4 regions of the Clostridium intestinale genome follow, and region 3 is predicted to be linked to each of the others. Evidence: riboswitches for the same ligand, from Rfam matches in the RefSeq annotation. Region 3 holds a riboswitch; each other region holds the start of a gene.
The links. Region 3 has a riboswitch for thiamine pyrophosphate ahead of thiS (sulfur carrier protein ThiS). Riboswitches for the same ligand answer to the same signal wherever they lie in the genome.
Positions count from the first base shown of each region.

Region 1: another riboswitch for thiamine pyrophosphate. It lies ahead of thiW (energy coupling factor transporter S component ThiW); the one in region 3 lies ahead of thiS (sulfur carrier protein ThiS).
Region 2: another riboswitch for thiamine pyrophosphate. It lies ahead of thiM (hydroxyethylthiazole kinase); the one in region 3 lies ahead of thiS (sulfur carrier protein ThiS).
Region 4: another riboswitch for thiamine pyrophosphate. It lies ahead of thiT (energy-coupled thiamine transporter ThiT); the one in region 3 lies ahead of thiS (sulfur carrier protein ThiS).

Region 1 is NZ_CP121166.1:130,593-138,628, forward strand. Features, by position in the region: gene fba (class II fructose-1,6-bisphosphate aldolase) at 1-455, opposite strand, end outside; gene P8F83_RS00600 (DUF4363 family protein) at 620-1,000, opposite strand; gene P8F83_RS00605 (DUF421 domain-containing protein) at 997-1,659, opposite strand; gene P8F83_RS00610 (nucleoside kinase) at 1,777-3,435, shown strand; gene sdaAB (L-serine ammonia-lyase, iron-sulfur-dependent subunit beta) at 3,465-4,145, shown strand; gene sdaAA (L-serine ammonia-lyase, iron-sulfur-dependent, subunit alpha) at 4,149-5,024, shown strand; gene P8F83_RS00625 (hypothetical protein) at 5,052-5,744, shown strand; TPP riboswitch at 5,809-5,918, shown strand; gene thiW (energy coupling factor transporter S component ThiW) at 6,023-6,535, shown strand; gene thiD (bifunctional hydroxymethylpyrimidine kinase/phosphomethylpyrimidine kinase) at 6,541-7,350, shown strand; gene P8F83_RS00640 (DUF3243 domain-containing protein) at 7,441-7,686, shown strand; gene recQ (DNA helicase RecQ) at 7,926-8,036, shown strand, end outside.
Region 2 is NZ_CP121166.1:2,297,946-2,305,981, forward strand. Features, by position in the region: gene P8F83_RS11935 (transposase) at 38-955, shown strand; gene P8F83_RS11940 (ribonuclease Z) at 1,088-1,996, opposite strand; gene thiE (thiamine phosphate synthase) at 2,116-2,739, opposite strand; gene thiM (hydroxyethylthiazole kinase) at 2,729-3,538, opposite strand; TPP riboswitch at 3,615-3,726, opposite strand; gene P8F83_RS11955 (DEAD/DEAH box helicase) at 3,851-5,296, shown strand; gene P8F83_RS11960 (hypothetical protein) at 5,341-5,544, opposite strand; gene P8F83_RS11965 (50S ribosomal protein L11 methyltransferase) at 5,602-6,483, opposite strand; gene P8F83_RS11970 (metallophosphoesterase) at 6,553-7,815, opposite strand; gene P8F83_RS11975 (hypothetical protein) at 7,977-8,036, shown strand, end outside.
Region 3 is NZ_CP121166.1:299,652-307,687, reverse strand. Features, by position in the region: gene P8F83_RS01400 (thiamine phosphate synthase) at 1-431, opposite strand, end outside; gene thiH (2-iminoacetate synthase ThiH) at 458-1,576, opposite strand; gene P8F83_RS01390 (thiazole synthase) at 1,569-2,351, opposite strand; gene thiS (sulfur carrier protein ThiS) at 2,376-2,576, opposite strand; TPP riboswitch at 2,717-2,817, opposite strand; gene P8F83_RS01380 (HD domain-containing protein) at 2,886-3,515, opposite strand; gene P8F83_RS01375 (ABC transporter permease/substrate-binding protein) at 3,642-5,198, opposite strand; gene P8F83_RS01370 (ABC transporter ATP-binding protein) at 5,211-6,317, opposite strand; gene P8F83_RS01365 (GntR family transcriptional regulator) at 6,508-7,146, opposite strand; gene P8F83_RS01360 (ECF transporter S component) at 7,440-8,021, shown strand.
Region 4 is NZ_CP121166.1:3,215,437-3,223,472, forward strand. Features, by position in the region: gene P8F83_RS16530 (anaerobic ribonucleoside triphosphate reductase) at 1-169, opposite strand, end outside; gene P8F83_RS16535 (DUF3048 domain-containing protein) at 512-1,510, shown strand; gene P8F83_RS16540 (PadR family transcriptional regulator) at 1,786-2,238, shown strand; gene P8F83_RS16545 (hypothetical protein) at 2,306-2,515, shown strand; TPP riboswitch at 2,547-2,646, shown strand; gene thiT (energy-coupled thiamine transporter ThiT) at 2,721-3,428, shown strand; gene P8F83_RS16555 (ferredoxin) at 3,464-3,652, opposite strand; gene P8F83_RS16560 (Mrp/NBP35 family ATP-binding protein) at 3,722-4,573, opposite strand; gene P8F83_RS16565 (YhfM domain-containing protein) at 4,600-5,427, opposite strand; gene P8F83_RS16570 (hypothetical protein) at 5,559-6,119, opposite strand; gene P8F83_RS16575 (DUF7922 domain-containing protein) at 6,240-7,676, opposite strand; gene rsmA (16S rRNA (adenine(1518)-N(6)/adenine(1519)-N(6))-dimethyltransferase RsmA) at 7,801-8,036, opposite strand, start outside.

The DNA.
Region 1 (8,036 bases), 170 kb from region 3:
TAGATATGTTCTGCAGCAACTACATCATCTTCTACTCCTGCTAAAACTCCTAGTTCAGCTTCAACAACAACTCCTTTAGAGTGAGCGTATTCAACAACTTCTTTAGTTAGTCTAACATTTTCTTCATAGTCATAGTGAGAACCATCAAACATTACTGATGTAAATCCAGCATCTATAACTTCTTTAACAGCATCTAAACTTGGACCGTGGTCTAAGTGTAATGCAACATCTATACCAGTTTCTTCTATAGCAGCATCAACCATTGCTTTAAGGTATGCAGCTCCAGCATATTTTATAGCTCCTGTAGAACATTGAAGTATAACAGCAGAATTTTTAGCTTTAGCTCCTCTTAAAACTCCTTGAATGATTTCTAGGTTGTTGATATTGAAAGCACCTATTGCGTATCCGCCTTCGTAAGCTTTTTTGAACATTTCTTTTGTAGTAACTAATGCCATGATTTTACCACCTTTCATTTATTTACTGGAGAAATATTAATATCTCTCCAAGATATCATTTTTGTTAGTGGACTTGTTACGTCCCACTGGGACTAATCCCTTTATATTAATTATACTAAATGTACAAGCTATTTTCTATATGTAAATCAAAAAAAATGATATTTTTAGAAAATATTTTTAAGTCGTATCTCTTGAAGCTTTAACATTGTCTCAGCAGAAAACTTTATAAGGTGTATGGATGCAAGTGAATCTTCCTCATCTGTAGTCTCTATATATTGAGTTAATTTAATTGCTTCAGAGCTTATATTATCAAATTCTGTATGATTTATATATAAGGATAAAGGCGTAGAGCTTTGAGTTACAGAGTCTATAAGCTCAATGGCTTTAGTGTATCCACCTTCCCAATCTTCGTTATTAATTAATTCCTCTAAATTTTCACTAATATTTATTATTTCGATGCAGGCCTTATTTAATTTAATGTGTGAGTAAAACATAAAACTTATCAATGCTAAAAATAGTGCCAAGGATGTTAATATATTTTTCATGTATTCTCACCATCCAATTTTTCAAATTCTCCTTTTGCTTGGTATTGAAGTTTACCAGAGCTATCCATTATTATTATAAATACTTCGTCCATACTTAGATTTTTTGATGAAACTTTGTCTTGTAGCCATTTAACGTCTTTATGTAATTTTTTTAGAGAGTCTTTATTTACCTTTCCATTGTATAACAAAACTAAAGGTAAATGACGGTTTTCATTATTTTCTTTAGACATTATAGATAACTGACCATTGCTTTCTAATATGGCATATTTAATTGAAGAGATATCAAAATTTCCTGTTAATCTTAATTCTTCAAGAAGGTCTTCTATATGAATTCTTTGACTTTTTAATGCTTTTTCATTAATTTTACCATCTCTTATAAGAACAGAAGGATCCCCATCTATTAGTTTTCTCATGAATTTACTTCTTATTTGAAGTTCAGTAAAAAAGACTTCTAAAATAAGTAAGGTTATTATAGGAATTATTCCTAAAATTAAAGGTAATCTTACATCTTGCATCGGTACAGTAGCCAAATCAGAAATTACTATAGTTATTACAAGTTCGTAAGGCTGTAATTCTCCTATCTGCCTTTTTCCCATTAATCGAATAACTAAAACTACTAAAATATACAATATACAAGTTCTAATTAAAACTATAAACATAAAAAACACCTCCCAAATAATTTATCCAAATAAAGATAATTATATGTAGTAGTTATCAAGTTTAAGGTTTGTTATATAATAGTAATGAATAGTTAATTGTTTGGAGGGTTATGTGACATGAGTAAAATTCAATTAAATTTATGTAGTGGTCTTAAGGTAGAAGTTGATAGAGGAATAGAATTCACTGAAATTATAAATAAATATTATAAAGAGAGTAACTTACCTATAATGCTAGGGAGATTAAATAAAAAGTATATAGAGTTAAGTAGGAAAGTTGAGGAGTCTGGAGATTTTGAGGTTATTTATAACAATAATCCTATTGGAACAATGGCTTATGGAAGAACTGTAACTTTTTTATTTATAAAAGCAGCTTTAGATATTTTCCCAGAATCGAAAATAACTATGGAGCATTCAATTAGTAAGGGGATATTTGGGGAAATCCACAAAGAGGAAGTTTTAACGGAAGAGGATGTTAATAAGATTAAAATTAGAATGCAGGAACTAATTGATAGAAAAATTCCTATAAGTAAAAATAAATTTTTAAAGGAAGATGCTATAGAAATTTTTAAGGATTATGGAATGATTGACAAGGTAAAATTGCTTAATCATATGAATCTAGAAACAGTTAAGTTATATGAGCTAGATGGAAGATATGATTATTTCTATGGTCATATGGCAGTTAATACTAAAGAAATAAAGGTATTTGATGTTATTTATTATGATAAAGGTTTTATTCTAAGGTATCCAGATGATAAGAAACCATTAGAGATACAAGAGTTTAAGGAACATAAAAAGTTATCAAATATATTTTATGAAAATGAAACATGGCTTGATATTTTAGGTGTTGGAGAAGTAGGCTCTTTAAATGATAAGATTGAATCTAGTGAGATTATAGATATTATACAGGTTTCAGAGGCGCTTCATGAGAAGAAGATAGCTAATATAGCAGATATGATTTCAGAAAGAAAAGATGTAAAAGTTATTTTGATAGCAGGCCCAAGTTCTTCAGGAAAAACCACTTTTTCAAAGAGATTAGGAGTTCAATTAAGGGTAAATGGATTTATACCTACTCCAATATCTTTGGATGATTATTTTGTAGATAGAGAGAAAAACCCTATAGGGGAAGATGGAAAACCTGATTTTGAGTCCATAAATTCTTTAGATTTAGATTTATTTAATAAGCATTTAGAGTTACTATTAAAAGGTAAAAAAGTTGAGATACCTAGTTTTAACTTTGTTAAGGGGAAAAGAGAATGGCATGGGCATGAACTTGTATTACCTCAAAATGGTTTGTTAATAATAGAAGGTATACATGGATTAAATGATCAATTAACAGCTTCTATTTCAGATGTGAATAAATTTAAAATTTATATAAGTGCATTGACACAACTGAACCTAGATAATCATAATAGAATTGCAACCACAGATGTTAGAAAAATTAGAAGAATAGTTAGAGATTATCTAACTAGAGGGTATGGTGGAGAGGATACTCTTTTAATGTGGAACTCTATAAAAAGAGGAGAAGAAAAGAATATATTTGTATTCCAAGAAGATGCAGATGTTATGTTTAATTCAACCCTTGTATATGAGCTTTGTGTGCTTAGAAAGTATGCACTTTTTGAACTAGATAAGATAAAGGAAGAAAGTGATGTTTATTACGAGGCTCAAAGATTAAAGTCCTTTTTAGGATTCTTTAAAGATATAGATACAGAAATGGTTCCAGGTAATTCTATATTAAGAGAGTTTATAGGTGGAAGTTGTTTTTATAAATATTAGTTTAACAAAAAGATAAAAAGGTGGTAATTATGAAAAAGTATGGAGTGTTTGATATAATTGGGCCTATTATGATAGGGCCCTCTTCCTCCCATACGGCAGGAGCTGCTAGAATTGGGAGAATTGCAAGAGTTATAGCTGGGGAGGAATTAAAAGCTGTTAAGTTTATCCTTCATGGATCTTTTGGGAAAACTTATAAAGGTCATGGAACAGATAGAGCTCTTACTGCAGGTATACTAGGAATGAATCCTGGGGATATACGTCTAAGGGATGCTTTGGGTATAGCAGAGGATTTAGGTATAAAGATAGAGTTTGAAGAAGGGGATTTAGGAGATGTACACCCTAATACTGTAAAATGTATAATGAATGGAGTAAGTGGTAGTAACTATTCTATAACAGGCTGCTCAATAGGTGGGGGAAGTATAGTTATAAAAGCTATAAATGATCAAGAAGTTGATTTTACAGGAAGTTATCCTACCTTAATTGTAAATCATAAGGATGTACCAGGAGCAGTATCGAAGGTAACATCACTTTTGTATGAAGATACAATAAATATTGCTTTTATGAAGGTTTTTAGAAGCCAAAAGGGTAAGGAAGCAACTATGATATTTGAAGTTGATAATGAAATTTCAGATAAGGTTTTAAATGGAATAAAAAATATAGACTACATATCAAAAGTTATAAGGATAAATCCTATTAAGGAAGGAGAATAAAAATTGTTAGCAAAAACAGGTGAGGAGATTCTAAGTATATGCGCTGATAAGGGCATTTCACTAAGTGAATATGCTATTCTTTATGAAATGGAAACCTCAGAATTAACTAGAGAAGAAGTAATTAAAATGATGGAGAAAAGTTATGATGTCATGCTGGAAGCTTGCAGACAAGGAATGGAAGAAGAAGTTTTCTCTGTAAGTGGGTTAATTGGTGGAGATGGATATAAAATAAATAAATACTTAAATAGTGGAAAATCCCTTACAGGAAATGTTATTATAAAAGCAATGGCAAGAGCTATGTCCTGTGCAGAAGTAAATGCTTCTATGGGAAAAATAGTGGCATGTCCTACGGCTGGATCTTGTGGTATATTGCCAGCGGTTATTATTACAGCCGTAGAGCAGTTAGAGCTTGATTATGAAGGTGCTATAAAAGGATTGTTTGCAGCTTCTGCGTTAGGAATTATAATAGCTCAAAATGCAACTTTAGCAGGTGCAGAGGGTGGATGTCAGGCAGAGTGTGGTTCAGCCTCTGCTATGGGGGCTGCTGCTGTAGTAGAAATGATGGGGGGAACTCCAGAAATGAGCCTTAATGCTGCGGCTATAGTTTTTAAAAATATCATGGGACTAGTATGTGATCCAGTTGCTGGATTAGTAGAGGTTCCATGCGCAAAAAGAAATGTAGCGGGAGCTGTTAGTGCTCTATCAACAGCTGATTTAGTTATGGCAGGAGTAAACAGTAAGATTCCATTTGATGATGTTTTAAGTGCTATGTATGATGTTGGAAAAAATATGCCTAGTGAACTTAAGGAAACTGCTATGGGTGGAATAGCTATTACAAAAACAGGAAAAAAATTAAATGAACAAGTTTTCGGGAAATAAGCTTAAAGGTTTTAAGGAGATATGAAAATGAATTTTGTTGAAGAAGTTAAAAAATTTGATTTAATTAGAAATACTAAGGTTTATGAATTAGCTAAGCTTGAGGTTTTACTTAAGTTAGAGAAGGTTTATATATGGACTAAAGATGGGCATATAGCTGTTTTATCTTCAAATGCAGGAGAAAAATCTATATACATTTATACTGACAGAGAATTGATAACTTCAGATTATAGTAATTATGAAGAGTTTTCCTTATCTAAGTTTATAATTGTGCTTAAAAATAGAGACAATAATTTTAATAGTTGTTTTATTAATAAAGATACAGAAAGTTCTTCTATTTTATCAGAGAATATTCAATATCTTATAAATAGATATGAAGAGATATATACAAATACAAGTTTTAGAAATACTAATTCCTTAGAGCTTAAGGAAAGAACTTATATAGTTGCTAGAGAAGCTACTGATGAAAATAATATAGATGTTTTAATAAGAAACTCAGGTAATGATAAATACATATACATATATACTGAGGCTGATTTAGCTAAAAACAAGGTGCATATGGAACAATTAAGTGCGTCAAAACTTGTGGGACTAAATAAAGAAAAACTAGGGAAATTAATAACTAATCTTAATAGTAACGGTATTAATAAGGTTATAGTTAATTTTGGAACAAACAATGGTATGGTTGTTGGTATTGAAGAGATAATTAGTTCATTAGCTTAAAACAAGGTTACAGCAATTGCACTATAAATAATTAAATGGTATATTAGATATAGATTAAATTTTAATATTTAGCTAGGGGGGCTGGTGTTGCCAGCTGAGATAGAAAACAAGATTTTCTGACTCTTATAACCTGATCTGGGTAAATCCAGCGTAGGGAAGCATTAGTTTTGTACTAAAATTAGTGTAGCTCTTGCTACACTTTTATTTTTTCTTTTTTATTTATGTACAAAAATATGGCGGATATAAGTCTCCTTGGCTAATTTTTAGGGGGATTAACGATGGAAAAAAGAATTAATGTATCAAGCACTTCAAAAATAGCAATAAGTGGAGTATTAATAGCAATAGGTACAACAACAAGTACTTTATTAACGATTCCTGTACTAGGCGCTAAAATGGCTCCGGTTCAGCATTTTATAAATGTGGTTTCAGCAGTATTATTAGGTCCTTATTATGCAGTATTAAATGCTTTTTCAATATCCTTGCTTAGAAATGCCCTAGGAACAGGTACCTTATTAGCATTTCCAGGAAGTATGGTTGGAGCATTTCTAGCAGCATTAATGTATAAGTACTTTAAGAATATATATGCGTCAGCTTTAGGAGAAGTAGTAGGTACTGGTTTATTAGGTGCATTACTAGCTTACCCAATATATGCCTATATTTTAGGTAAACAAGCTGCATTGACCTTTTTTATAGTGCCTTTTTCGATTAGTTGCGTAGGAGGAGCTATAATAGCATTAATATTTTTAAATATACCTGCCATAAAAAATTTATTAATTAAAGGAAGGGAGTAAATATTATGTTTAAAGCCTTAACTATTGCAGGTTCTGATTCTTGTGGAGGAGCAGGTATTCAAGCTGATATAAAATCATTTTCGGCAAATGGCGTTTATGGAATGAGTGTAATTACGGCTATAACAGCTCAAAGCACTCAAGGAGTTTTTGGAATTCAAGATATAAGCCCAGAAATAATATCAAAGCAAATAGAGGTGCTTTTTGACGATATCTATATTGATGCTATAAAAATAGGAATGGTTTCAAAGATAGAATCTATAAAAGCTATAGCAGAGTCTTTTAGAAAAGTAGATAAACTACCAGTAATAGTATTGGATCCAGTTATGATTTCAAAAACTGGTTTTAAACTATTATCAGAGGATGCTAAGGATACTTTAATTAAAGAGCTGTTTCCTTTCGCTACATTAATAACACCTAACTTACCAGAGGCTGAAGAGATTTTAGGAGTTGAGATTAAGGATATGGATAGCATGAAGGAAGCTGCTACTAAATTATATGAATTAGGTCCCAAATATGTTTTGGTAAAAGGTGGTCACTTAGAAAGTGAAGCTGATGATTTATTATTTGATGGAAAGAACTTTACTGTATTTAAAGGTAGAAGAGTAAATACTATACATACACATGGAACAGGATGTACTTTATCTTCTGCTATTGCAGCAAATTTAGCTAAGGGTATGAATGTAGTTGAAGCTGTTGAAGAAGGAAAAAGATATATAACGGTTGCTATAGAAAATGGATTTGAGCTTGGAAAAGGTGTAGGACCAACTCATCATTTTTACGAATTATATGAAAAAAGTGGATTAAATAAAAAATAATTAATAAATGTACCTATAAATTTAGTATTATAGGTACATTTATTTTTTCTTAAATACTAATAATAAGTTATTATAGGAGGTGAATAGTATATGGAAACTTTAAAAAATTGGAGCAAGTGGAAAGATACTCTTGGCAAAGCTGTTGATTTAGGAGAAACTGTAGGAATGTCAGATGGAACAATAACTAATATTGCTGAAAAGGTTGGAACCTTTTTAGCAAATAATGTTGATCCAAAAACAGAGGAAGAAAGACTTCTTAAAGAGTTATGGGATTCTGCAGATTCAAATGACAAAGAAGTTTTAGCAAAACTTATAGTAAGAATTGCTGATAAATAATTTTTATATTTTAAAGAGCGTTACATATAAATTGTAATTGCTCTTTTTTTGTTGATAAGTTTAATAGGATTTTAATTAAAAATCTTAAAAGTCGATTTTTTTATTAAAATAAGGCAAAAATGATTTAATGAAGCACTGGGTGACGTGCTAAAGGATTAATGTTAAAATAAATCTAATGAAGTCTCTGAGAGACTTCTAAAGTATAGAGGTTAAGAATGAGTTTAGTGTTGGGTGAAGGTATGTTTGAGAAAAATAGGATAGAAGAAGTTTTAAATAAGGTTTATGGATATAATAGCTTTAGAACTGGGCAGTGGGAACTAATAAATAACATATTAAATGGAAGAGATACT
Region 2 (8,036 bases), 2.0 Mb from region 3:
TTTTATTGTCAAGACTTTAGCTAAGGAGATGATTTTTATGCCAAGATTACCAAGAATAAAACAAGATAACGGTATTTTTCATGTGATAATGCGCAGTATAAGTGATGTAAATCTATTTAAAACTTCTGACGATAAAGTAGAATACTTAAAAATAATCAAAGAAACTCAGTATCTTTTTAAGTTTAAAATATACTCCTATTGTCTTATGAGCAATCACTGTCACTTTATAATTGACAGCTGTGGAGCTAATATTTCTAAAATTATGCATAGAATTAACTTCAAATATGCGCGTTATTTTAATCTTAAATACAATAGGCATGGCCACTTATTTCAAGATAGATTTAAGAGTAAACTAGTGTCTGATGAAAAATACTTATATTCATTATCACTCTATATACATAGAAATCCAATGGACATTAAAAACTATTCAAAATTTCCTGAGAAATATAGATTTTCGAGCTTATCCGTGTTTTTAGGAATTAAAGCTGATGAATTTGAAATTCTAGATTATTTGTTCATTCTCTCACTTTTATCTGATAGTTTAAAAAAATCAAGAGAAAAATACCTAGAGGCTCTTTTAATTACCAGTGAGTTGAAAGATAAAAATATTGATATGAAACAAGATAAATCCTTATATATGAGTGGAAAAGTTTATATTAATAGAAATTATTCTCCTAATTCAATAATCAATTTTGTATGTAATAAATTTAAAGTGAATAAAAATCTCATATTCAGTAAAAATGTTAGAGAATTTGTACACATACGAGCATTAATAGTAACTATGATACGATCTTTATGTGATATCAATATAAAATCTATATGTAGTATATTGGGTAATATTTGTGCATCTAACGTATCACGCCTGTCTTCAGTTGGCGTAGATTTATTAATGACTAATAGGATTTATTCAAACTTAATTGACGAATATGTTACTTTAAATTTAAAAGCTATGTAAGAAATCATATCTTAAAAGTTCTTTTAAAATTTTTTATTATTTGATAGTTAATTATGGACAAGTATCATAACTTTATAACTATTATTTATAAAAATCCTCATTTTCCCTATATGTTATTTAAATAACTAATACTTAACTGCCCCTAAAAGATATAGTTTTTATGAGTCTATCTTCCCCTATTACAACATTTTCAAAAATATCTTTAGCATTAACTAAATACCAACTTGGTTCTTCCATAGCTGGCGAGAAGTGAGTTAAAAGTAGTTCCCCTACCTCTGCATTTTTAGCTAAATTAGCTGCCTCTCTAAAAGTCATATGTTTATTTTTTATCGCTTTCTCTAGATCATTATCATCACCATAAGTGCCTTCACATATAAATATATAACTGTCCCTAACAAAGTTTATAATTTCATCTATAGGTCTTGTATCTGTTATTATTGATAACTTAATTCCTTTTCTATCACTACCTAAAACCATAGATGGATTAAATATTTTACCTTCAAACTCTATTTCATTTCCTTTTTGCAAAACATTCCATATATCTTTCGGTATATTATTTTCTAATGCATTTTCAACACTAAATTTTGGTGCTCTTTTTATATAAAAACTATATCCTAAGCAAGGAGCTGAATGATCAAGATTTAAAGTTGAGATATTAATAAAATTATCTAACTCTATAGTATCAATTGGATTTTCAATTATCTTAATATCATAAGGTAGATATGGACATATTACCCTTAGTGAATTAACTGTATTTTCAATTCCTTCTGGTCCTATTATTGTTAGAGGCTCTGTTCTTCCGCTATTTCCTATCGTAGATAGTAATCCTGGAAGTCCTACAATATGATCTCCATGAATATGAGTTATGCATATAATATCTATGGTTTTGAATCCCCAGCCAACCATTCTCATAGATACCTGAGTTCCTTCTCCACAATCCACTAATATCTTTCTGCCTCTATAATTTAATAAAATTGAAGAAAGATTTCTATTTGGCATTGGCATTCCTCCACCACAACCTAATAATGCTACATCTATCATAATATTCACCTCCTTGTTATATTATGCACTAAACTTATTAAATATTGTAATATATATGAGAAAAAATTGGGGACAGTTAATCATAAAATTTTTGCTTAACCGTCCCCCATTATACACTTTTATTTAAGCTTCGCAAGCATATCCTTAGCCGCCTGTTCAATATCATCTTTTCCTAAAATAGCACTTACAACTGCTATCCCATCTATTTTACTTTCCTTTAATAGTTCAGCATTATTTTCGTTAATACCACCTATTCCAACCACAGGGACGGTTAAGGATTTTTTTATCTCCTCCAAAAGATCTATAGATACTGAGCGAGCATCCTTTTTTGTATCTGTTGGAAAAACAGCTCCAATTCCTAAGTAGTCTGCTCCTTCTGCTTCTGCTAATTTAGCTTCCTCTAAAGTTGCGGCAGAAATACCTAATATCTTCTCTTCACCAATGATCTTTCTAGCAACTTTTGTAGGTATATCACTTTGTCCAACATGAACTCCAGCAGCATCAACAGCTAAAGCAATGTCAATCCTATCATTTATAATAAGGGGTACATTATGTTTGTCCGTAATCTTTTTAACTGCCACAGCTAAGTTATAAAAATCCAAAGAACTAATATCTTTCTCTCTTAACTGTACTAATGTAACCCCACCTTTAATACTTGCTTCTATAGCTTCACAAAGGTCTCTTCCTTTTAAAACATCTCTATCGGTAACTAAGTACATTGTATAATCTATATTATTGTTCATATACCTTACCTCTTTCTAAAATAACTTCTGAAGACAAGTTATATATTTCATCAATAATGTTTGATCTTAGTTTACCTGTCCCCTCATTTTCTCCTAATCTTTCATGAGCCTTTTCTCCTGCAATTCCCATAGAAACTACCCCAGCTAAAGCTGCTGTAAATGAATCCTCACAAACTCCTGCAAATGCTCCAGTTAAAGCTGTGCACATACATCCTGTTCCAGTAACTTTTGACATTATCTTGTGTCCATTTTCTACAATTGCAACCCTTTCTCCATCAGTAATTATATCTTTAGCTCCAGTGATTGCGATAACTGTCCCCCATTTTTTTGCAATTTCCCTAGCTAGTCCAACTTCATTTAAAGAACTTTCTTCTAAAGAGTCTACTCCTTTAGTTTTAACATCAGCTCCATATAAACTTTTTATTTCAGATAAGTTACCTCTAATTACTGAAAATTTCACTTCTTTAATTAACTCTGCTCCAACCTTATTTCTAAATGGAGTAGCTCCAACACCTACAGGATCTAAAACAACTGGAACTCCAAGTTCATTAGCTTTTTTACCTGCAGCTATCATTGATTTTACAGTATTGCTGTTAAGTGTTCCTATATTTATCACTAAAGCAGAAGCTATGCTAACCATATCCTCAACTTCGTTTATATCATCAGCCATAACTGGAGATGCACCTATAGCTAAAGTTATATTAGCACAATCATTAACAGTAACATAGTTAGTTATTTGATGAACTAAAGGAGACTTTTCTCTAACATCTTTTAAAGCTTGAACAACATTATTTTTCATAAAAAAACACCTCAATTAAAATTATTTTAAAACAAAAAAGACACAACCCATAGGATTGTGTTTAACTTCATAAAATACTATTAAACAAAACACTTCCTACGCTGGCATTATCCAGTTCAGGTACTAGGGTTAAAGAAATTTAGTTCTTACTCTCAGTTGGCTATCATCCAACACCCCTGTGCTATTTAAGTTATATTTTTATAATAGCACTATAAAAATTCTTAAGCAATAGAAAGAGAAAGTATTTTACTTTATAGGGTATAATGTTAATATAGTAGATACGTTATGAATTTATAGAAAAAGGTGAAATTGTTGAATAATATTAATTTTAAAGATTTTAATTTAAATCCTAATATTCTAAAAGCTTTAGAGGAATTAGGATACTCAAATCCTACAGATGTACAGAAAGAAGTTCTTCCTATAGTACTTCAAAAGAAAGACTTAATTGTAAAAGCTCAAACAGGTAGTGGAAAAACTGCCTCCTTTGCAATACCTCTATGTCAATCTATTGATGTAGAAATAAAAAATCCTAAGGCACTTGTATTAACTCCAACTAGAGAGCTTGCTGTTCAAGTTAAGGAAGACATAAATAACATAGGTAGATACAACAAAATTCGTTCTGTAGCTATCTTTGGAAAACAACCTATAACTAATCAAATAAATGAGCTTAAGCAAAGGGTTCATGTTGTTGTTGGTACTCCAGGTAGAACTCTAGATCATATTAAGCGTGAAACTTTAAATGTAAGTGAAATAGATTATTTAGTTTTAGATGAAGCTGATGAAATGTTAAGTATGGGCTTTTTAGAAGAAGTTGAAGAAATTTTATCTTATCTTCCTAAAAAGAAAACCACTTTGCTATTTTCTGCAACTATTCCGGAGCAAATTAAAACAATTTGTGATAGACATATGAAGTCTCCTAAAAATGTTGAAATAACTCCAAACAAGCTTACTGTTGAAAATATAAAGCAAGGATACTTTGACGTAAAAGATGAAGATAAGTTCTCTCTACTTGAAAAGTTACTTATAAAAGAAAACCCTGACAGTGCAATACTTTTCTGTAGAACAAAAGAGAATGTAGATACTCTTATTTCTAAACTTGAAGGTAAAAGATATCCATCAAAAGGACTTCATGGAGGTATGCTTCAGCCAGAAAGATTAAGAACTATAGATGAGTTTAAATCAGGTAAGTTTAGATTTCTTATAGCTACTGATATAGCATCAAGAGGTCTTGATATAGATAAAGTTTCTTTAGTTGTAAACTATGACCTTCCTATGGAAAAAGAGAAGTATGTACATAGAATTGGAAGAACAGGGAGAGCTGGAAACTCTGGAGTTGCCTTAACCTTTAAGACTCCTTATGAAGATAGATTCTTTCAAGAAATTCAAGATTATATAAATTATAAAGTTCCTAAACTTTCTCCACCTAGTAGAGAAGAATTTCTTGCAAATAAAGAAGACTTCAAGCTAAAAAATGAAAACTTCAAAAAAGTTACTACTAGTAAAAAGAAAGAAGTTTCAAAAGACATTACTAAGATATACTTAAACGGTGGAAAAAAGAAAAAGATACGCCCAGGTGACATAGTTGGTGCAATATGCAGAATCCCAGGAGTTGAACATGATGATATAGGTATAATAGATGTTTCTGACAATGTTTCCTATGTTGATATTATGAATGGTAAAGGTGATTTAGTTTTAAGAGAACTAAAAAATGCAACGATAAAAGGAAAAACTCTAAAGGTTGAAAAAGCTAAAAGTTAGTTTAGAAAAGATGAGCACTTTATGAAAATGCTCATCTTTTAATTTTAGCTTATATTCATATTACACTTAACACCATTTCTCCTTAGTTCATCTGCAAGTGCAACTTTAAGTTTTTTTATTATAGTACTTTTAATTTCACTCTCCACCTTCCCCCTAATCAAGTCTTGTGGAACAAAACCAGGAATTCCGTGATTAGCTGCTACCTCACCAGGATTTTTAACATCAATGGTTATTGAAATATTTATCATAACCGTCCCCTAAAAAATTATTACTGTACTATATTTATGCTGAAAGCTCAAATAATATTATTTATTTTTTATTAATACAGCTGTTATCCACTCATTTGTTTTTGTACTTTTATCTAAGGTATATCCGTAGCTTTTAACTATGTCTAAAACTTTTTCACTACTCCACTCAACCATACCCGAAACGAATAATACACCATTTGCTTTTAATACTTCATTTATAAAATCCATTGAAGATAAGGTTTCTTCACCTCCAATATTTATAAACACAACATCAAACTTGCCTGAAACTCCAAAAGTCTTTGATGTAACATCACTTATAACAACTTTTATGTTGTCAACATTATTTAACAATGCATTATACAGTACTTCTTCTGTAACATCTCTAATATCTAAAGCAACTACTCTATCCGCATTTTTTATAGAAGCTGCTAAACTTAAAATTCCAGAACCAGCTCCTAGATCTAAAACTGACTCCCCTTTAAAATCTCTATCTAAAATATAACGTAACAAGTCTTGAGTAGTTTCATGAAGACCTGTTCCAAAAGATCCTTGAGATTCAAAATTAATCTTATTTAAACCATTTGGTGAATAATCCTTTTCTGCTATTATCCATCCATTATTTAAATCTATAGGTTCAAAACTTTGCTGCCAATTGTCTTCTGAAACCTCTACTAGCTCCAAAGTCTCTTTAATCTCAAATTCATCTTTTATCTTATCTACTAAACTTTCTGCCTCTGACCTATCCTCATCATAAAAATATACATGTAAATCTATCTCTTTATCCTCTTTTTCAAAATACCCATACCCGTTATCATCAACTGTAACCTCATAAGGTACATCATAATAGGTAGATGATACCCCTAAAATCTCAAGTTTTTCTATTGCATCGTTGATTAAAGAATTCTTAACCCTTAATAAAACTTCAAAAATAACAATCACTCCTACTCCATATTTTGCTTCATTAGTATTTTACACATATTTTGTAGGTTTTTAAACATATATATAAATTTAATCAAAATCTATACTGTTTTCTTCTATTCTTGATATTGAGAGAAGCTTGTTAAAGTTTATTAAAGAATCAGCTATACTTAAAGTCTTAAAGTCAGTCTGCAGATAGTTTTCACTCTTGTTTCCAAATGATTCTATAGCTTTTATTCTGACAGTATACTCCGTGTTTGGAAAAAGCCCTTTTATCTTAAAGCTTAATCTCGACTTTATATATTCCATATAAAAATCTGAAAAAATCATCATCTTTTTAAACTCTTTATTGTTCTTTCTATTAACTACGCTAATCTCATAGGAATGAATGAAATCCTCATGCATAGCTTGAGTGAAACTTATCTTTGCAACATTGTTAGTAACATATTTAATGTGAACTGAACTTTCTTTTTTAAAATAAGGCTTTTTTCTTAAATTCCTTCTATTATCTATATATAGAAAGTTATCCTTATTCCATGGTTCATTTATTATCCATCTATCCTCATTAACTTGGTTTTTTGTAAAATCAATAGTAGATATCTTTACCACATTATCCTCTGATACTTTTACTATTAATCCTTGTGATACCTTGCCTGCCTTTGGCTGAATTGTCCCGTTTACCTTCCCCTTTTCTAACTCCATATAGCTAGTCGAGCCAGCACCTACAGAAGTAAAGTCTTTTTGATGAATGCTTCTTTCATCATTCAAGGGGTAATGAGAATGTCCAGAAAAATTTATTACTTGGGGGAAGTCCTTTAAAACTTCATATAAATCCTTGTTTCCCCAAGCCACACTTCCATAAACAGTGTTTTCAATATGCTGATGAACCCCTAAAAATATAGGTTTCTTATAATCATCATCCCTAGCTACCTCAAGTTCATTTTTAAGCCAAGCCAAAAGTTTTTTACTAAATAGTCCACTTAATCTTTTTCCTTCTGTACTTATTGAAATGAAATGATACCCTTTTATGACTTTGTGTGAATTGATGTCTTCATCTAAATTATCTTTAAATCTTTTCTGAGCTACTTTAATAGATACCCCACCCCAGCAGTCATGATTACCCATAAGAAATATCTTTTCTCCTAAAAACTCTGAATACTTATTATAAATCTTGTTAAACTTCTTGTATTCTTTCTCTCTTCCACTATTAGTTATATCTCCAGTAATAATTAATGCATCTAAATTTTGTTGATATTCTTTCAATCGGCTTAATGCTAAATCAAGTTTTTCATCTTCTTTAGAATTATGAGCTTTTACATGTATATCACTTATTACTGCAAAATTTAATTCCACAAAATCATCCTCCAAAATTTATTTCTAATATCAATTTAACAAATGAATGTTAATCAAAGATGTAAACTATGTTAAAACTCCAAGAACCCATTTTATAAATAATAAATAGTATATATTAAGAAAACAGAAATTCTCTGTAGAAATATTAGGAGGCAAAATAAGTGTCTAAGAAGCGTGATAAACCTAGTGGATCAAAAGATACTAAGAAATCTAAACATAAT
Region 3 (8,036 bases):
ATAAAGTCTACTCCTTTTGGTTCTAATCCCTTTTTACATTCAGTGTTAAATATATGAGAAACCAAAACATAACTAGCCCCTTTTTTATCAGCTTCAATAGCCTCTTCTAAACTATGAACTGAAACACCTACTTCTTTAAAACTATAAATCAGCTTATTATCCTGCTCCATAAACACTTGAAATGGTAGCTGTATTCCGTAAGCCTTAAGTTTTATTCCACCCTTTATATTTGAGTTTAAGATAAGTTTTGTCTTATTTTCATCTATAACTTCTTTAACCTTATTCCCTAGTTTAACTAAATCATCAAAACCTAAATCTTTTTCTCTTAGTATTATATTATCTACTCCATTTTCTGAACATTCTTTAATTACTTGTAAGAACTCCTCTTCATTACTTACGAGTTTTCTATTAGTTATTAAATATATTTTCATAATTTAAGCATCTTCTCTCAATATATTTATATAGTTTCCCAATCCTTAAATATTGGCTGATAACCTTTATTTATAAGCATATTTTTTATTTCTACTGCAGATCTTCCATCCGATATCTCAAACTGTTCTTCCCCAACTTCTACATCAGAGGAATGTCCTCCAACATGAGTAGAAACTCCTGCTGATATCTTATTAACCCCTAAAGGTATTAAGTGTTCCCTTAGTTCTCCACTTTCTCTTGTAGATATATTTAAAGAAGCTGTAGGTTTAAATATTCTCATGGCTAATATGGCTTGTACTAAGTCCATATCACTTAAAGGAAGAATATCATCATATCCTCCAACACAAGGTCTTATCCTAGGAAAGGAATAAGCTATGTCTACCTCCGGATATTTTTTAAGTAAATAATCTCCGTGTAACCCTGTAAAAAACGCTTCTTTTCTAAAGTCCTCTAGCCCAAGCAGTGCACCTATTCCTAAAGTTCTCATGCCTGCTTTTGCCCCTCTTTCTGGAGCATCTATTCTAAAGCTGTAATTACTTTTAGGTCCTTTTATATGCACCTTTTTATAAATTTCTTTATTATAAACCTCTTGATAAACAGTAAGTCCATCTACTCCTGCTTCCACTACTTTTCTGTAACTCTCTTCATTCATTGGATATATTTCTATAGATACAGACGGGAAGTATTTCTTTAAACTCTTTGTAGCCTCTACTATATATTCAGTTGGATTATGGTACTCGCTTTCCCCAGTAAGAATCAATATATGCTTAAACCCTTGACTTGATATCGCTTTAGCTTCAACCTCTATTTCTTCCATAGTTAGCTTTCTTCTTTTTATTTTGTTTTTAGCACTATATCCACAGTAAGCACATAAATTAACACAGTAGTTAGCTAAATATAAAGGAGTGTAAAGTAAAACTGCCCCTCCAAAATACTGTTTAGTCAATTTATTAGCTCTTTGAGCTATTTCTTCTAAAACTTCTACAGCCTTTGGTGAAAGAAGATTTAAAAGATCCTTTGGTGATAAATTATCTTTATAAATACTTTTTCTAACATCTTCTATAGTCACCTTAGAAAAGTATTCATCAAAATCAAAATCTTTATAGCTATCTACTACCTCTTCATAACTACTATAGTTATTCATTTCTATCGCCTACCTTTAAAAATCCTGTTAATGGAGATGATGCCTTTGCAAAATCTGATACGTTTCCAGCTCCAGCTAAGTAGGATAATCTGCCTGCTTTTATAGCCAATTTAAAAGCTTCTCCCATAAGTACTGGATCATCTGATGAAGCTATTCCTGTATTAACTAAACAAGCTGCCGCTCCCATTTCCATTGCTTCTGCTGCATGAGATGGCTTCCCTATACCAGCATCTACTATAATTGGGGCATTTATTTCTTCTATCATTATTTTTATTATTTCTTTTGTTTTAATGCCTCTATTTGATCCTATTGGTGCACCTAGAGGCATTACAGCTGCAGCTCCTGCTTCAATCATCATTTTTCCGAAATATATATCTGGATTCATGTATGGTAAAACTACAAATCCCTCTTTAGCTAAAACTTCTGTTGCCTTTAAGGTTTCAAAGTTGTCTGGCATTAAATATTTTGAATCTGATATAACTTCGATTTTTATCCAATTTCCACATCCCATAGCCTTAGCTATCCTGGCTATTCTTATTGCCTCTTCAGCATTTCTTGCTCCTGAAGTATTAGGAAGCAATACCATATCTTTAGGAATATGTTCTAGTATGTTTTCCTCTTTGTTATCAAAATCTACTCTTCTTATAGCTAATGTAATAACCTCTGCACCTGATGCTTTAACTACTTCTGGTATCAGTTTGTTTGATGAATATTTTCCTGTTCCAATTAATAATCTGCTATCTAATTCTTTACCTGCTATAACTAACTTATCCATTCTAAAACTCCTCATTTAATAATTTTATTTTGAGCCTCCGCCCATAAAACTAATTATTTCTATAGAATCATCTTCATTTAATAATCTGCCTTCAATGTCTTCCCTATTAACTATTTCATAATTAATTTCTACTACAATTCTATTTGGATCAACCTTAAGCTCTCTAAGTAATTCAACTAAACTTCTACTCTCTTTAAGCGCGTATTCTTTTCCATTAACCTGCATTTTATCACCTCCCCTAACTTTATTTATATATCTTGAACCTGACCGGTTGACTACTTGACCTGTCAACTGGTCAAATTATCATAAAAAAAAGACTTCCCGAAGGAAGCCTAAAGTTTTCTAAAAGTAGATACTATGTGTATACACTTATAAATCTGCTTCCCTACGGTGGTACTAACCACGTCAGGTTCTTAGAGTTAGAATATCAATTCCTCTCAGCCAAAAGGCACCCCTAGCAAAAAATTATTCTATTTTGGTACATTATACATCTTATAACTTTATATGTAAATGCTTGTTTTATAATTTAATATATTAACATAAACTCCACATGTTGTTTAGTTTGTCTCTAAATCTGTCTATAGCCTCTTTAGTTTCTTCTCTATCTTTCCTTGATAGGTTTCCTCTACCGCATCTATCTGCATAGGATAATAAAGCAATTTCTTCTACAGAAGTTTCTTCAACAAGTTTTCTTGGGTTCCCAAAAGGAAGATTTTTTTCAACATAAAGATAATGCATATGATATTTTACTAACTTACTAACTTTATCTATAAAATCCTGGTCATCCTCTACTTCTCTTAATAATCTTATAACCATCTCTGCCCCTACTGTATCATGATCATAAGACGTCCATCTCCCTTTTCTCTTGACTGTTGTTTTAATCTTTCCTATATCATGTAACAAAGCTCCCCACATAAAAGCTCTTTTATCTGTACTCTTTTTTCTAAGTGTAGCCGCCTCATCCACAACCAACATAACATGGTTCCACACATTTCCCTCTGGATGATATTTAGGTTCTTGAGGTATATCCATTAGTTCTCGTATTATACTAAATGATGTGTCATTTATTTCTTTAGATTCAATTAGTTCATTAAGACTATTTGATGGTTTTTCTTCTTCCAAAAGATATTTTTCAATTTTATTAAACACTTCTTTATTGTCCATATTTACCTCTCACTAATTTAATATTCTTTATTCTTATTATTACCTAAGCTCTTTAGCTGTATTCAATAGCTTAATAAGCAAAAAAAGTTGCAGAACTATTATATAACTAGTTCTACAACTTTTCATCTAAATTAAATTATTTTCTTTTAAGAACTCTCTTGCAACTGCATCTGGATCCATATTCTCTTCATCAACTTTATAATTTAAACTTCTCATTTTTTCCTCTGTTAACACCCCTGCTAACTTATTTATTAATGGTTTTAGCTCTGGGTATTTTTCTAAAGTATCTTCTCTTACAACTGGAACTGCATCATATGGTGGGAAAAAGTTTTTATCATCTTCTAAAACTTTTAACTTAAAGCCTTCCAGTAATCCATCAGTGGAGAAAGCATCTATTACGTCTGATTCATTTGATTGTATAGAGGTATATCTTAAACCTCCATCTATTCCTTTTGTATCTTTAAAGTTCATGTTATATGTCTTTTGAAGTCCTAAATATCCATCTTCTCTATTCAAGAATTCCATAGTTGAACCTAACCTAAGTTCACCACTTACTTTAGCTAAATCAGAGAAGGAATTAAGATTATATTTATCTGCTGTTTCTTGTTTAACTGCAAGTGTATAAGTATTATTAAAACCTAATGGTTCAAGCCAAGTTGACCCATAGTTCTTCTCAAATTCATCTTTAACCGTATTATAAGCTATATCCTTATCGCTTGTACTTTCCATCCCAAGTATGTTAACTAAGGCTGTTCCTGTATATTCTACATACATATCAATTCCACCAGCTTTTAAGGCATTAAATGCTATAGATGAACCTCCCAAATTCATTTTTCTTTCTACTTCTATATCTGTATTTTCTTCAATAAGAGTTGCTACCATATTACCTAATATTAACTGCTCATTAAAGTTTTTAGAACCTATTACAATTTTATCTTTATTTACAAACATTGTTTTTGAAAAATTAAATAATATAACTAAAGTCAATACTCCGCATGTAACAGCTAATATTTTTTTAGTTAGCTTTCTATTTTTAATAGTATTATCTACAGCTATTCCTTCTGGAGTAACAACATCTTCTATCTTACCTATTAAGAAATCTATAAGTAAAGCAAGTATACATGCTGGAATTGCACCTGCTAAAATCATATTTGAATTAACAGTTTGTACACCTGAGAATACTAGGTATCCAAGACCTCCCCCTCCAACGAAGGCTGCTATGGTCATTAACCCTACAGCTGTAACTGCTGATATTCTTATACCTGCCATTATTAAGGGAAGTGATAGTGGTAATTCAACCTTTAATAACATTTCTGTTTTTGTCATTCCCATTGCTCTTGCAGCTTCCATAGTATCTTTGTTTAAGTTATTTATTGCTGCATAGGTGTTTTTAAGTATTGGTAAAAGTGAATATAGTAGCACCATTAATATAGCTGGTTCAGAACCAATTCCAAGTATAGGAATTAAAAATCCTAATAGGGCTAAACTTGGTACTGCTTGAACTAAATTAGCAAATCCAATTATAGGTTTTGCCAAAGAACGCTTTCTAGTTATAAAAATTCCTAATGGTACACCGATTATTATAGCTAAAAGAACTGCTATAAAAGTAAGCTGTATATGCTCAATTACTAAACTTATAATTTGATCTTTTCTACTTATTACAAAATCTATAAATGCCTTCATAAGATATTCCCCCTACTCTAAATATTGATTCGAAAGTACTGATACCAATGTTGATTTAGTTATTAATCCTAATAACTTTTTATTTTCAACTACTGGTACATACCCAATAGATTTTTCATTCATAGTTTCTAATATCTCTATTATTGAGGCATCCTTAGATACTGATATTATATCCTTTTCCATAACTTCTTCCACAAATTGTTTATCTTGATTTATTCTTATGGATTTCATGGTTATTATACCTTCAAGTTCTCTCTCTTTATTTACTAGTAGTAGAGAATCTACTTTTTTACCTCTCATTAACTCAAGCGCTTGGAATAGAGTTCTTGCTTTATTAGATACTACAGGCTCTTCTATCATTATATCTGTAGCTTTTATCATTTCAGGATTGTTCCATATTCTGCTTTTTCCTATAAACTCTTCTACAAATCCTTCTGCTGGATTTTTAATAATATTTTCTGGTTTATCTAACTGCAGTATGTCTCCATCCTTCATTATGCAGATTCTATCTCCTATTTTTATTGCCTCATCCATATCATGAGTAACAAACACTATTGTCTTTTTAAACTCTTGTTGTATATTAAAAAGCTCTTCCTGTAATTGTGCTCTTGTAATAGGGTCAAGTGCACTAAATGGTTCGTCCATAAGTATTACTTCTGGATTTGTTGCAAAGGCTCTAGCTACTCCTACTCTTTGTTGCTGACCACCACTCAAGTCTCTTGGATATCTATCTCTGTATTTTTGTGGCTCTAATCCAACCAAATTTAATAACTCTTCGGTTCTAGCTTTTATTTTCTCTTCATCCCATTTTAATAACTTTGGAACTAAAGCTATATTTTCACCTACTGTCATATGAGGAAATAATCCAGTTTGCTGTATTACGTACCCCATATTCCTTCTTAAAGCTATGGTATCTATATCCTTAATTGCTGTATTATTTAGCAATATTTCTCCTTCAGATGTTGGTATTAATTTATTAATCATCTTTAATAAAGTTGTTTTTCCACATCCACTAGGACCAATTAGCACCATCAACTCGCCTGTGTTTATGGTTAAATTTATATTCTTTAGTACTTTTGTTTTCCCGTAGCTTTTGGAAACATTTTTAAATTCTAGCATATATTCTTCCCCCTTTTAAACTGACAACTTTTTTGTAAATGTAAGTTGTCTCCAACTAGCAACTCTATGATATCACAAAGTTGTTTCTTTTGCAAATCACTATATCCCTTTCCAAATGTAAAAAGCTGTTAAATTTTATTTTTTCAATAAAATCTAACAGCTTTTTTTGCCTTACATCACTATGTTATTTTTACTCATACAGGAATTCATTTACCTTTTCAAAAACATCATCTTTTCCTATTACTACTATAATATCCCCTTCTATAAAGGTGTAATTTGGACCAGGAGATACTATTATTTCTTTATTTCTTCTATAGGCTACTATTGTTGCCCCAGTGTTTTGCCAAAACCTACTATCATTAACACTTTTTTCTAAAAACTTACATGTATTCTTTATAGGTATCTCAATAAGTAAAAATGGAGATATACTTTTAAATCTTTCTAAATAGTCATATATTTCATTCAAGTTTTCTTCTAATCTTCTATCTAAATCATTTCTTGTATTTATTATTTCTACTATATCTTCTCTTATTGATGATATGTACTTTCTATCTTGGTTTGAAGAAATAAACCTTTCTGCATTTGTAACTGATAATATTTGAATTCCACTTCCTGGGTTAGCTTTAACTACTTCCATTCCCTCCAAAAGTGCTATTGCTCTTCTGATTGTTTCTGGAGATACATTGTATAGTCCAGCTAAGGTAGAACGCCCACTAATTTTCTTATCTGTTTGGATTTCTCCCCTTACTATTTTACTTGCAATGTCTAAGGCTATTTTTTTATATATTGGAACTAATTCTTCTTTCATCTTTTCACCTACTAAAATCATTCATCTTAAATATTTTATTCCAACCTTATGTAAAAAGCAATTACTTAACAAGGATATTTTATAATATTTAAATTTTCAGAATATATATTCTTTATTGCTTCTATAGCTGTTAATTACTAGGTTTCAGTAGAAAAATAATAACTTAGATAAATTTTTAACAATTTTTCTCTTGAACTTCTGAATAAAGATGATAAAATTTAATTGTCGGTATTCATTTTGAAACTGAACTAAATTTATTTCAATTCCTTTAACCGAATTATATCTATAAAAGGAATAAGAACGGAGGTTTATCAATGGAAAGAGGAAAAACTACTACTATGAGTGTAAGAAAGCTTGTAGTAACAGGAATGCTAACGGGCATTACTATCTTTATGGGACTTACAGGACTTGGCTTTATAGCTATTCCACCTGTAAAAGCAACTATCATGCACATACCAGTAATAATAGGTGCAATTATTGAAGGACCACTTGTTGGTGCTGCTGTCGGACTATGTTTTGGATTATTTTCTATGTATCAAGCTTTTGCAAATCCACTTCCAACATCATTTTTATTTTGGAATCCTATTATTGCAATAGTACCTAGAGTATTAATCGGCTTAGTTGCTTATTATGTATATACTTTAGTTAAAAAGAAATTCCCTAAGCTTAGTATAGGTGTTGCCGCTTTAGCTGGAACTTTAACTAACACTATCTTAGTTTTAGGACTAGCCTATATATTATACGCAGCGAAATTTGCTGAGGCAATTGGTATAAATCCTGATACAGTTGAAAAAGCATTATTAACAACAGGAGTTATTAATGGTATTCCAGAGGCTATAATTTCTGCATTAATAGCTATCCCTGTAATAACTACCTTAAAAAAAATTAGAATATAAACTTAATATAAAATT
Region 4 (8,036 bases), 1.8 Mb from region 3:
TCTCTTGTTGTGACATTTCTATGTAAGTTATAACCTTTTGAATAAGATCTATAACTTGACCTTCCCTTAATGGGCTTCCTAGTTCTTCAGCCGCTCTCTTAATCGCATTAGATATCTTCTCAGTATTGAATTTCACTTCTCTACCGTCTCTTTTCACAACATCTAGCATTCTTTATACCCCCGTTACACTATATCTTGTACCTGGTTTATTATATATTAGGAAAAATTTATTTACAATTTTAAAATTTACCCTTTTTAGGTTATAGCATTTACTATATTCTATTTACTCTCTTTTTTAAGTTTTTTTATAGTTTTTCACACATTGACATTTTAAAATTATGAGAGTAAATGCTAGCAAAAAAATGAAACATTTTTCTTTTATACCACACTACATATACTCGAAAAGTATCGTATAAAATTAAATTCTCCACTCTACCTATGCATAAATAAATATAATTACAATATTATTGTAATATAGATTATGTAAATGCATTGTTATAAGGAGAGTACTATGATTAAGAAATTGTTACCACTAATACTACTAGTCATTATTCCACTTACAGCGTGTTCCAATTCATCACCTAAAAAAGTTGAAGAAGAAAATACTTCTACTGACCCTGTAGTTGCTGAACAAAAATACTATTCTCCATATACAGGTGAAGAAGTATCTGAACAAGTTTTAAATAATAAACCCTATATGGTTATCGTAGAAAATTCATCTTCCTCAAGACCCCAAAGTGGATTAAGTGGTGCTGATATAATATACGAAACCATGGCAGAAGGGGGAATCCCTAGATTCATAGCCCTATTCCATAAAAATTCTGTTGAAAAAATAGGTCCAGTAAGAAGTGCAAGACCTTATTTTATTTCTATTGCAAAAGATATTAATCTCCCATTTGCTCATTGTGGAGGAAGTCAAGAAGCACTAGATACCATAGCGAAAGACTCCACCTATATGAGCATAAACGAAATGGCTCAAGGCTCTTATTTCAGTAGAGACAACAAGAGAAAAGCACCTCACAATTTATATACCTCCTCAGAAAAACTTTTGAAATATATAAATGATAAAAAGTTGTCCTACACTCCAAATAATAGTCTTGTTTTTAGCAACGAATATTGGGATAACTCCCTTTTAGACCCACTTGATAGGATAATTTTGAAATTAAATAAATACTATTCCACATCTTATGTTTTTAAAGATGGCTACTATGTAAAATCAATGGATGGAACAGAAGCCATAGATACAAATACAAATCAAGCTTTAAAATTTACTAATATAGTGATACAAAAAACAAATATAGTAACTAGAGAAGATGGTCGCTTAAATATAAAATTAGATGGCTCAGGTGAAGCTTATGTACTTTCTAAAGGGAAAATAGTAAAGGGTACTTGGAGGAAAGATTCTTCTAAAACTATGCTTTTAGATTCAAACAATACAGAGATTCCTCTTTCAAAAGGTAATACTATATGGCATATAATTTCTAACGATGTCACTATCCCAATTGAATAATTTTTTATTATAAACTCCTTAATTATTAGGAGTTTATTTAGTTTACTATAAAGAATTCCATAATTTTTAACAATTATCAATGCAGAATTTATAAATAACTTTCACCTCTATAAGAGCTTATACATATAAAGATTTTCTATATAGGTTAGACATTTTCCTATAATATCTATATAATATTATTAAAAAAGAATTGCAGAAAACGTATTTTACATATCTAAAACTTTCAACTATCAGACCTGGTCTTATAGGAATAACTTTGGAAAAGGAATAATTTAATGAAAAATTCAAGCTTTAATACTAAAGAAGATATTAGAGCAGAAGAAAAGCGGCTCTATAATGAGTATAAACAAAAGCTATCTGAATTAAAAAAAGTGCATAAAGAAAATAATGCTGTTGGGCAAGTTTTTACTAAAGGCCTTTTACCTATCTATGTACTATACATCTTAAGTGAATCTCCTTCTAACGGAAATGATATATCTCATAAGATTGGTGACAAAACAAAAGGTTTATGGGTTCCATCAACCGGAGGAATATATCCAATATTAAAAAAATTCGAAAAAGAAGGTCTTATAGAGGGTCAATGGGATGATCCAAAAAAGAAATTTCAAAAGATATATACCCTTACCCCTTTAGGCGAATCAGAGTTTTTAGAAAGAAAAGAATTGCTTAAGCCCAAAATTCAAGAAGCTTTAAAAGTATTTAAAATAATTTACTCAGATTTATATTAAATGTATATAAAAGTCTCCTAAGATAAAGAATATTAAATGTATATTCTTATTTTAGGAGGCTTTTATTATGAAAGGTAAAATTATTGATATGAGTTCCAATGATGCTGTAATTCTACTTGAAGATGGCACAAGCGTTAATGTATCCATTTCTCATCTTCCTTACGGAAGCAGAGTTGGTTCTGAAGTTAACCTAAATCCATCAAACATTTACGGCATAGAGGAAAGTACTGTATCTCAAAATAAAATAAGTAATGATAAGTTAGTTGATTTTTTCTAATTTCTATTATATTATAAGCATATAATAAAATAATATGTGCTAGGGGTGCCTTAATGGCTGAGAGATGTCTTACATTAACCCTTTTACCTGATCTGGTTAATACCAGCGTAGGGAAGCGATAGTATCTAAAGTATAATATGCCGCAACCTTATTAGGTTGCGGTTTTTTGCTTCTTCGCTTTAAGCACAAAAAGAAGGAGGTTTTTATGAATTATTTATCTGATGCTTTAACTTATGTTAAAGATATATTTACAGAATTTTTTCAAAGCTTGGCAGAAATTTTTATTAATCTACCAGCAAATACTAGCGAGATAGTTAAACATCCGCTATCTTTAGTTGCACTTATAGGGTGTGTAATTATTTTAATAGTACTTATAAAGGCTAAAAAAATCGAAATAACTACACAATTAATAACGAGGATTGGAATAGCCTTGGCTCTTGCAACTGTTCTTAAGGTATTTAGGCTTTATCACTTCCCTCAAGGAGGTAGCGTAACCTTAGGAAGTATGGTTCCAATATTAATAATAGCCTTTATGTATGGTCCTTTAGTAGGATTTTTGACTGGATTCTTATATGGAATAATAACCTTGTTTATGGATCCATATATCCTACATCCTGTACAAGTCCTATTTGACTATCCACTTCCATTTTTAGCTCTAGGACTAGCTGGATTCTTTAAGCAAAATAAGCTACTCGGAACTTCTGTCGCCATATTTGGCAGATTTTTATGCCACTTTATATCTGGCGTTGCTTTCTTTGGAAGCTTTGCTCCAGAGGGAATGTCTCCAATAGTCTATTCACTTTTTGTAAATGGACTACTAGTAGGGGTAGAAGGTATCATATGTTTAGTTATAATAAAATTTTTACCTATAGACAGAATAGTAAAAGCAACTAACAAAAACTACCTAGCATAAAATAGCAAAAAAGCAACCTTACGGTTGCTTTTTTATTATTCTATGCTAATTGCATTAACTGGACAACTTTCTTCAGCTTCTTTTGCGCTATCTTCTGCACCTTCTGGAACTGGATCTGAGATAACTCCTGCCTTTCCATCATCCTCCATATCAAAAACTTCTGGACAAATTGATGGACATAATCCACAACCTATACAAGTATCTTTATCTACTATAGCATTCATATTTTTCCCTCCTGTGATATTACTAACAAAATTAGTATGTCATCATAAAGGAAATATTATTCAATAATTTTAATATAATCCTTGGAATACCGATGTATAAAGTGGATCTTCCTTAACATACTCTTCAGCTGTACCATTCTCCAAAGCCTCTGTTAAATCTAAATTAATAGGAAGCTCAGCTAAAAGTGGTAGCCCTAAATATTCTGCATGTTCTTCAGCAGACTTTTTGCTAAATATTTTTATTTTATGATCACAACTATCACAATTAATATAAGACATATTCTCTACTACTCCCCTTATGCTAATTCCCATCTTTTGTGCCATAATAACTACCTTCTTAACTATCATAGAAACCATATCCTGAGGCGTAGATACGATTATAATTTCTTTTAATGGGAAACTTTGCATTACAGTTAATGCTATATCCCCTGTTCCTGGAGGCATATCTATAAGTAAATAATCTAAATCCCCCCACTCTGTATCAGTATACATTTGGTTTAATACTCCCGTTATAACAGGCCCCCTCCAAATAACTGGTTGATCTTCTACTGGAGTAAGTAAATTCATAGATATAACCTTTATTCCTAATTTACTCTCTACAGGCTTAAACTTAAAGTTTGAATTATTATCCAGCGGAATCATCTCTGCTCTTTTATCATTTATACCAAAAAATCTTGGCATAGATGGCCCTGTTATATCTCCATCTAAAACACCAACCTTATATCCTCTATTAGCTAACTGAGTTGCAATAAGTCCTGTAACCGTAGATTTACCTACTCCACCCTTACCACTTATCACTCCGATAATATTCTTTACTTCTCCATATTTAGGTAATACTTTCATACTCACTGTATTTGTTCCACATCCTTTGTCTTTTGTATTGCAACTATCCTTGCTTGCACAACTTGAACAACTTGACATAAAAAAACTCCTCCTTAGTCTATATACTACCAATCTTTCGGTTTTGTAGTGCTTGTTTGAATGCTCCATGCTTTAAGGTCATAATCTCCCCAAACATAATAAATCTCATAGCTATGGTCATTCTTATTTTCAATAGTTATGTTAGTTTTGAATTTTTTTGATGTATACCCTTGATTTCTAACGGTTATTATCACATCAAAATCCTGCTTATTCCCATTTATTATTTTAACATTATTAGTTATCTTAGCCATATCGCTATTAAAAGACTCTATATCCCTAGATAATATGTATTTAGTACACTCTACATCTCCCAATATATCTATACCTATTTTTTTGTTGCCATCATTTAAATAACTCTTCTTCTCTTCAAGAACTTTCAATATGCTTCCATAATATATGGTGCTAAAATCTCTTGGTTTTCTTACAAAAGATAGATTTTGAATTATGTCATTATCGATTCTACTAGAAACATAATATACTTTATTCTCATCATAAAAATTCCCTTTAGATTTTTCATCTACCCCTACCACATAGTTAAACTTTTTTACCTCTTCACCTACATATACTTCAAAAATGTAATCTGATTCAAGGTCCACCTTTTCACTCATCTCTTTTGCAGAAGAAAGTAGATTATATACATCCTTAATAGTTTTATCATCTGTTACTACAAATCTAAAACCCTTATCTCTAGTACTTTGTATTACTATTTTATCAACCTCATAATTTTTTATATACTCGAAGTCCTCATTTTTAAGTCCTAATTTAAGTTTCCCTTTATCTACTATAGAACACCCCGTAAATAGGGTTAATATTACTAACATTAACAAACTAAACTTCGTGATAGACTTTCCCATACCTAAACTTTCTCCCTCTTAACTTATTTAATTATGTTAATAATAACAATAAACATAATTCTAAATAAGGAGAAGCTAAGCTTCCCCTTATCATAAATAAATTATAATACTTAATACTTTTTATATCAAATTTATTTCACTGAATCCACCAAAACCTTAAAAATATCTTGATAATTAGTTTTGTAATACTTGCCATCTACCATAAAGCTAAGCTTAACTAATTTTTCACCTTTTATCTTTAAATAATATACATCATAAAATGTCTCTCTTTTATTTTCACCCGTAACTATAAAAGAAGTCTTATAACCTTTATAGTTTTTACTTTGATAACTATCTAAACTATAGTTCCCTATCTCCCCTTCTATATATTCCTTATCTTTTTCTATAAGAGCTTTATCATCCCCCTTATAGTTTATTAACTGCACATATCCTGTAATACCTAAAGAGCTGTCAGAAAAACTCTTATAATATGTTATATAATTCCCTGGTAAGCTTCTATCACTGTTTTCCCATTGACTAGGTAACTTAAAAGAAATTTCCTTATCCTTGTCTGTATACTCTGTGAAATCTGTTATATTATTATTCATTAATGAAATCGACTGAAATCTTTCATTGAATATCCTTTGTCCTACAAACAATAGCCCCATTAAACATATAAGTACTATAGTAACGCCTAACTGCTTTCTATTCATAAAAACCTCCTAGATAATCCTTAATAATTTATTTATACTCTCTTTAACATAAATCTATGATTAAAGATTTATAAATAAATTATGATCCTAGAAATAAATACATACTTCTAGGATCGTATCTTATCTTTCTGCTGGTATTACAATAACAGAGTTTCTGAAATCATAGAACATTAACCAATAACCCATTCCATCTCCTAGGGTTTCATCTTCCATCCATGTTACAAAACCTGTCTTTCCTCCATATGGTTGATCTCCCTTATCCTTTTTACCTGGAATTCCATATACTATATATTTCATCTTTCCTTTATCATTACATTTATAGCCTATACAATAATGTTTATGTTTTTTAAAGTAAGGATAATAATTTATCATTGGATAGTATATTACTGTGTACTTATTATAATCAGCTATATTACACATCTCATCTAGATTATCTACAGGTACTTTATACCATTTACAATGTTTTATATCCTTCTTTTTGTTCTTGTGTCTATCAAGTTCGAAGTCTTCAGCCAAAGATTCAAAAAATTCTCCAACAGATCCTCTAATCTTGAAGTTTTCTTCACTATAATCATCTACTATCTTGTTTTCATATTCGTCAAACTCACTTCTTACCTCAATAGTATCCTCTTCAACTATCGGCGGCTTAGCCCCTCCAATATTTCTTCCTATTGTGGTATAAGAACTATCATATAAAGGTTTATTATCAATTTCTACATTTCGTGGTGAAGTAGTGTTATACATATTTCCACCTTGAGTTCCTGGTGTACTATATATTGGCTGATTTTGCATATTTCCTGTGCCATTCATCATACCACCTTGGTTTCCCATAGTACCTACTTGCCCAGTTGTCATTCCTCCTTGGCCTCCCATGGTGCTTCCTGGACCATTCATTGTAGTTCCTGCTCCCATGGTAGGAACTGCATCTTCATATAAAGGTGCCTCTCCCATACCATCATATGGAGTTTCATAAATACCATTTCCTACTTCAGGTGTTGTTCCATTTTCTTCAGTCATTGTTCCTGGTGATTGCATTGCTCCTGGTGTTTGTGTAGGAGCTTGTGCAGCTGTTGGTGATGTAATTTGTGAATATAGGGTTGAACCTGTAAACTTACCTAAATCAACACTATTAACCACAGGGTACTGTTTCCAATCATCCTTTGGCATTTCATTACTCATAAAGCCACTTATTAAAAATTCTAACTTATCCCCAACTTTTTTTACTATAGCTGCCCCTGATATTTTGTCATAACCTAGTCCCATACCTCCAATGTTATTAACGCTAAATTCTTTATAACCATCTACCTTTCCTATATCAGTTATGTTCACTTCTCCTAAATTCATAAGCTGTCTCATGTCTTTTTTTGCACTCACTATCATCATGAAGTGTTTATGTTCATCTTTTTTAAGATTCTGTGCGTAAAAAGATATTTTACATTTATCGTCTTTAGCCTCAACCTTTGCATAGCCTGATAGAGGTTTATCTTGAGCTGTTGAGTGTCCCCTTTCATCCTCTTGTAATATTATAAAGTTTCTATATAATTTTCCATGCGCCAACTCTACGGTCCCTCCACTTATATTTATTCGTTACATTATATGATTAAATAGTTAAAATATGTTCAAAAGAATTTCCTTTAGACGAAATAAAAAAGTGGCCTAAGCCACTTTTTACTTGAAATAATTATCTATTAAGTTTTTCATACAGAGAATTTGCCAAAGCACCAAACTCTTCTATGCTTAAGGTTTCTCCTCTTCTCTTTTGATCTATACCAGCCTCTTTAAAGACACCTTCCATACTTTCCTTATCTAATCCAAAAGATTTTAAAGCATTCCATAAGGTTTTTCTTCTCATATTAAAAGAATTTCTAACTATATCAAAAAATAGTTTTTCGTCTTTTAGTTCAACTCTAGGTTGCT